3 regions of the Pantoea sp. SO10 genome follow, and region 2 is predicted to be linked to each of the others. Evidence: predicted binding sites of a transcription regulator. Region 2 holds the regulator's gene; each other region holds the start of a gene.

Region 1 (2,271 bases), 1.3 Mb from region 2:
TGCGCTTCGCGCTGCACATGAATGAAATCATCCAGCGAAGTGGCAGGTGACAAATCAATGGTGACGAATTCACCCGGCTGCCAGTAGCTGGAGATTTGCAGCACGGCGGGCCCCGATAAGCCGCGATGGGTAAACAGCATCGCTTCTTTAAATAAGGTACCGTCCTGCGCGGTGATGGTGGTGGGCAGCGCGACGCCCGACAGCGTGTTGAGCTGTTCCAGCAGCGGTTTATGCAGCGTGAACGGCACCAATGCCGCGCGCGTCGGGAACACTTTCAGGCCGAACTGTTCCGCCACTTTATAGCCAAACGGCGTGGCGCCGAGGCCTGGCATTGAGAGCCCGCCGCTGGCGATCACCAGTTTTTCTGCCTGCACCGATGTGCCGTTCAGCTGCAAGGTATAACCGTTATCGTCGCGCTCAACGCTCAGCACTTCACTGCGCAGGCGCAGCGTCACCTGGCCGGCATCACACTCTTTCAACAGCAGATCGACAATCTGCTGTGCGGAGTCATCGCAGAATAATTGCCCGAGCGTTTTCTCGTGATACGCAATGCCGTGACGATTGACCAGATCGATGAAATCCCACTGGTTGTAGCGCGCCAGCGCCGATTTGCAGAAATGCGGATTGTGCGACAGATACGCCGCCGGTTCGGTGTGCATGTTGGTAAAGTTGCAGCGACCGCCGCCCGACATCAAAATCTTGCGACCGGCTTTTTTGCCGTTATCCAGCAGCAATACGCGGCGACCCAATTGCCCTGCCTGCGCCGCGCAGAACATGCCGGCTGCGCCTGCACCAATAATGATAACGTCAAACTTTTCCACTGCTTTTATCCGCCTGGCCCGAAAGGCGCTGATTGTAGGGATTTGCGGCTTTTAGCGCCAGCTTCAAAAAAATGCCGTAAATGTGTCATAATGTAACTTACTAATTTTAAGCTGTTTTCAGCTAAATCTATACGCTGCATTACAATTTTAAGACAATAAAGAGCTATATTTTTCTTTCATATCGCGCACGTTGTCGCAGATAATGCGCCGCGTTCATGTCCTCCCAAAATGGCGTAACGTTTATGCTACATCTGTTTGCTGGTCTCGACCTCAGTACCAGCCTGTTACTGATTCTTGCTCTGCTGTTTGTATTGTTTTACGAAGCAATCAACGGTTTTCACGACACTGCTAACGCGGTCGCGACTGTCATTTATACCCGTGCGATGCGGGCGCAACTGGCGGTTGTCATGGCGGGTGTTTTCAACTTCTTAGGTGTTTTGCTTGGTGGATTGAGCGTGGCGTATGCCATCGTTCACATGCTTCCGACCGATTTACTGTTGAATGTCGGTTCGGCCCACGGACTCGCCATGGTCTTCTCCATGCTGCTGGCCGCGATTATCTGGAACCTTGGCACCTGGTATTTGGGTTTGCCGGCGTCCAGTTCTCACACATTGATTGGCGCTATCATCGGTATTGGTCTCACCAACGCCCTGATGACCGGCACCTCGGTGGTTGACGCGCTCAACCTGCCGAAAGTCATCAATATCTTCATGTCCCTAATTCTTTCGCCGATTGTAGGTCTGGTGATTGCAGGCGGTCTGATCTTTATCCTGCGTCGCTACTGGAGCGGAACCACCAAGCGTTCGCGCATCCACATGACGCCTGCTGACCGTGAAAAGATTGATGGCAAGAAAAAGCCCCCGTTCTGGACGCGCATTGCCCTGATCGTTTCTGCGATTGGCGTGAGCTACTCACACGGCGCTAACGATGGTCAGAAAGGCATTGGCCTGATTATGCTGGTGCTGATCGGCGTTGCGCCGGCTGGTTTTGTGGTGAACCTGAATGCGTCGGGTTATGACATCACCCGCACGCGCGATGCCGTAAACCATCTGGAGCAGTATTATCAGCAGCACAACGAATCACTGACGCACATGGTGCAGATGGCGCCGCCTGTGGTGCCAACGCCAGATGAATCGCTTGGCGGTCCGCAGGAGTTCCATTGCGACAGCAGCCGTGCGCTGCAGGCTATCGATCGTGCGCAGCTGCTGCTGAACAATCTGCAGAGCTACGATCAGCTGACGGTTGATCAACGCAGCCAGATGCGTCGCCTGCTGCTGTGCGTTTCCGATACCGTGGATAAAGTGGCTAAGCTGCCGGAAACCAGCGCGGACGATAAGCGCTTCCTCAACAAGCTGAAAAGCGATTTGCTGGGCACCGTTGAGTACGCACCGATCTGGATTATTGTGGCTGTGGCGCTGGCGCTCGGCATCGGTACCATGATTGGCTGGCG
Region 2 (2,271 bases):
GTCCCTGACTCAGCGTTTCCGCTTCACGCTGCAATAGCATCAGCATGCCCGGCACATCCACCGTCTCTTTGAGATCGATGGCCGGCGCCGCTTCGATACGCGACAAGGTCAACAACTGCTTCACCAGGCTGTCCATGCGGCGTGTCTGCTCTTGCATGGTATGCAACGCCTTGCTGCGCGTGCGCTCGTTCATCACCGAGTCGTCCATCATTTCCAGATAACCCTGCAATACCGTTAACGGCGTGCGCAGTTCATGACTGACGTTAGCAAAGAAGTTGCGTCGCGCGCCTTCCAGCTGGTGCATCTGGGTGACATCACGCGCCACCATCAGCCACTGACCTTCGCTGTAAGGCATCACGCGGAATTCCATATGATGCTGATTATTAAGGATCTGCGTCAGCGGCATGTCGAACTTGCGCTGGCGGATATAGCGGGAAAATTCAGGATAACGCAGCAAATTGAGGATGTTCTGGCCGTTATCTTCCGGCCAGCGCAAGCCAAGGTGCTGCTGCGCCAGGCCGTTGCACCAGAAAATAGTGCCCTCTTCGGTGGTCAGCACCACCGCATCCGGCAGCGATTCTGCTCCGCTGCGGAAACGTTTGATCAGATTGCCCAGCTCGCGCCGCCGCCGCCGGTTGCGCAATTGCATCTGGTACAGGCCATAAAACAGCGGTTCCCAGCTGCCGCGTCCGGTGGGCGGCGTCATTGAACGATCGACCCACAGCCAGTGCGACAGACGCATCAGATTTCTGAAGTGCCAGAACATCACGCCGGTCACCGCAATCAGCAGCAGCCACGGCAGATATCCGAACAACAGACCCAACACCAGCGCAGGTAAACAGACCAGCGCCAGCTCGGTCAACAATCTCTTCCAGGAGAGTCGTTCCAGCACGGTAAACACTCCGTTTACGTTTAATAGCGGGCAGAGAAACGATACCCTGTTCCGCGCACGGTTTGAACCATGCGATCGTGGCCGGTTAATTCCAGTGCTTTACGTAAACGGCGAATATGCACATCGACGGTGCGATCTTCGACATACACATTGGTGCCCCAAACATGGTTCAGCAGCTGTTCGCGGCTGTACACGCGTTCCGGGTGGGTCATAAAGAAGTGCAGCAGTTTGTACTCGGTCGGTCCCATCTCCAGCGGCGTGGTTTCCGACATCACACGATGTGAGGAAGGATCAAGGCTCAGGCCCTGCATCTCAATCACCTCTTCCACCGCCATCGGTGAAATACGGCGCATCACCGCTTTGATACGCGCCATCAGCTCTTTCGGTGAGAATGGCTTGGTGATGTAATCATCCGCGCCCACTTCCAGACCGCGCACGCGATCTTCCTCTTCACCGCGCGCCGTCAGCATCATCACCGGAATGTCGCGCGTCATGGCTTCGCGCTTCAAATGCTTAATAAACTGAATCCCGCTGCCGCCGGGCAACATCCAGTCCAGCAGAATCAAATCAGGCCAGGGTTCGATCAGCTTACCAATCGCGCTGTCATAATCTTCCGCCTCAATAGGCTGGTAATCATTCTGTTCCAGCACGAAACATAACATTTCACGGATGGGAGCTTCGTCTTCCACAACCAAAATGCGCTTAGCCATTGTAACTCCTGCTAGTGTGACACCGTGTCACTGGGATTTGCGGCGCCATTATGCGTCAGTTTTGTGACACTTTTATGAAAACACCGCCCTAAGATAGATAGATAAAAAACAGAAATGTCACAATAAAATTCTGCTTTTTTTCTTTGTGATCTTAAGTGGTTATAATTCGCCTTCGCTAAACAGAGCACGGAGCAAACATGCGCATCATTCACACCGCTGACTGGCATCTCGGTCAGTTCTTTTACAGCAAAAGTCGCGCGCGGGAACATCAGGCGTTTCTCGACTGGCTGCTGGATCAGATTGTGCAGCATCAGGTGGATGCGCTGATTATCGCCGGCGATCTGTTTGATACCGGTTCGCCGCCGAGCTACGCGCGTGAAATGTTTAACCGATTTGTGGTGGCGCTGCAGCCAAGCGGCTGCCAATTGGTGGTGCTGGCGGGCAATCACGACTCGGTGGCGACGCTGAATGAATCGCGCGAGCTGCTGGCCTGCCTGAATACGCAGGTGATCACCAGCGCCACGCCGCAGGGCGAACAGCAGGTGTTAACCCTGAAGCAGCGTGATGGCGCGCCGGGTGCGCTGCTGTGCGCCATTCCTTATCTGCGTCCGCGCGACATTCTGCGCAGCCAGGCCGGCCAATCCGGCCGCGAGAAGCAGATCTCGCTGC
Region 3 (2,271 bases), 690 kb from region 2:
ACATCAATCAGGGTGAAATCGTCACGCTGATCGGTGCCAACGGCGCGGGTAAAACCACGTTGCTCGGCACTTTGTGTGGCGAACCACGCGCCACCAGCGGCACCATCACCTTTGATGGTAAAACAATCACCGACTGGCAAACCGCGAAAATCATGCGTGAAGCGATTGCCATCGTGCCGGAAGGCCGTCGGGTGTTTTCGCGCATGACGGTGGAAGAGAACCTGGCGATGGGCGGTTTTTTCGCCACGCGTCAGCAGTATCTGGAGCGTATCGATCGCGTTTATCAGCTGTTTTCACGGCTGGCAGAACGTAAAGCACAGCGCGCGGGCACCATGTCTGGCGGTGAGCAGCAGATGCTGGCGATTGGTCGTGCGTTGATGAGCCAGCCGCGTTTGCTGCTGCTGGATGAGCCGTCGTTGGGGTTGGCGCCGATTATCATTCAGCAGATCTTCGATACCATTGAGCAGCTGCGTAAAGAGGGCATGACCATCTTCCTAGTCGAGCAGAACGCCAACCAGGCGCTGAAGCTGGCAGATCGCGGCTATGTGCTGGAGAACGGCCACGTGGTGCTGGAGGACAGCGGCGAAGCGCTGCTGTCCAACGAAGCGGTGCGGAGTGCTTATTTAGGCGCTTAAGTTGGTGCTCGCTGTCCCCCATCCCGGCCTTCCCCCGCAAGCGGGGGAAGGAGAGGCTGCCACATGCCACTCCCAACTCACATATAGCAGCATTTTCCTCCCCCATTAATGGGGGAGGACCGAGGAGGGGGACAGCCAGCACATACGAAAGGACAGCGAGCACGCACGAGACGACACCCAGCACTCCCAACCCACCTGTCACATCCCCGTCATAAACCTGTTATTAATCCGTCATTTCCCCGTGTCATGTTACGTCGCGAACTAAAAAATGCGCGCATTCGCGCGTACTTAACAGCACAGGAAAAACCTTATGTCCGCTTTTACGCTTCGTCCCCGCCTGATGAGTGTCTTGCTCGGTCTGGCGCTCAGCGGTAATGCGCTGGCTGCAACTGAGATCCCTTTCTGGCACTCAATGGAAGGCGAATTAGGCAAAGAAGTTGATTCTCTGGCACAACGTTTTAACCAGGCTCATCCCGATTACAAAATCGTTCCGACTTACAAAGGCAACTATGAGCAGAGCTTAGCGGCGGGTATCGCGGCGGTGCGCGCCGGTAAAGCACCAGCGCTGCTGCAGGTGTATGAAGTCGGTACGGCGACCATGATGGCGTCGAAAGCTATCGTGCCGGTCAACCAGGTGTTTAAAGACGCTGGCGTGCAGATGGATCCGAAACAGTTCGTGCCAGCCGTTGCCGGTTACTACAGCGACAGCAAAGGCCAGCTGATCTCGCAGCCGTTCAACAGCTCCACGCCGGTGCTGTACTACAACAAAGATGCGTTCAAAAAAGCCGGTCTGAACCCGGATCAGCCACCAAAAACCTGGCAGGAGCTGGCGAAAGACGCCGAAGCGCTACGCAAAGCGGGCCTGACCTGCGGTTACGCCAGCGGCTGGCAGGGCTGGATTCAGATTGAAAACTTCAGCGCCTGGCATGCGCTGCCGGTCGCCACCAAAAATAACGGCTTTGACGGTACCGATGCTGTACTTGAATTCAACAAGCCGGTGCAGGTGCGCCACATCGAAATGCTGGAAGCGATGAACAAGAAGGGGGATTTCACCTACTTCGGTCGCAAAGATGAATCCACCGCCAAGTTCTACAACGGCGATTGCGGCATCACCACCGCGTCCTCCGGTTCGCTGGCCGACATCAAACACTACGCCAAATTTAACTTCGGCGTAGGCATGATGCCGTACGATGAAACCGTTCCGAACGCACCGCAAAACGCCATCATTGGCGGCGCGAGCCTGTGGGTGATGAAAGGCAAAGATGCCAACACCTACAAAGGCGCGGCGGAGTTCATGAAGTTCCTCGCACAGCCGGAAATCGCTGCCGAATGGCACCAGAAAACCGGTTACCTGCCTATCACCACCGCCGCATACGAACTGACTAAGCAACAGGGCTTCTATGACAAGAACCCTGGCGCAGACATCGCTACGCGTCAGATGCTGAACAAAGATCCGCTGCCGTTCACCAAAGGCATGCGTCTGGGCAACATGCCACAGATTCGTACTGTCGTGGACGAAGAGCTGGAAGGCGTGTGGACCGGCAAACAGGCACCGCAAGCCGCGCTGGATAACGCTGTGAAGCGCGGTAACGAACTGCTGCGCCGTTTTGAGCAGCAAGTGAAGTAACGCTGTTAT

The links. Region 2 encodes PhoB, which activates phosphate uptake and scavenging genes when phosphate is short. Its sites were predicted from a motif close to CTGTCATAAAACTGNCNNAT; they were not measured.
Region 1: the regulator PhoB is predicted to act here: its motif matches at 893-912, upstream of pitA (inorganic phosphate transporter PitA).
Region 3: the regulator PhoB is predicted to act here: its motif matches at 842-861, upstream of ugpB (sn-glycerol-3-phosphate ABC transporter substrate-binding protein UgpB).

The regions. Positions count from the first base shown of each region.
Region 1 is NZ_CP040095.1:3,935,736-3,938,006, forward strand. Features, by position in the region: gene FCN45_RS18240 (NAD(P)/FAD-dependent oxidoreductase) at 1-821, opposite strand, end outside; gene pitA (inorganic phosphate transporter PitA) at 1,064-2,271, shown strand, end outside.
Region 2 is NZ_CP040095.1:1,009,641-1,011,911, reverse strand. Features, by position in the region: gene phoR (phosphate regulon sensor histidine kinase PhoR) at 1-892, opposite strand, end outside; gene phoB (phosphate response regulator transcription factor PhoB) at 913-1,602, opposite strand; gene sbcD (exonuclease subunit SbcD) at 1,800-2,271, shown strand, end outside.
Region 3 is NZ_CP040095.1:321,368-323,638, forward strand. Features, by position in the region: gene livF (high-affinity branched-chain amino acid ABC transporter ATP-binding protein LivF) at 1-635, shown strand, start outside; gene ugpB (sn-glycerol-3-phosphate ABC transporter substrate-binding protein UgpB) at 946-2,262, shown strand.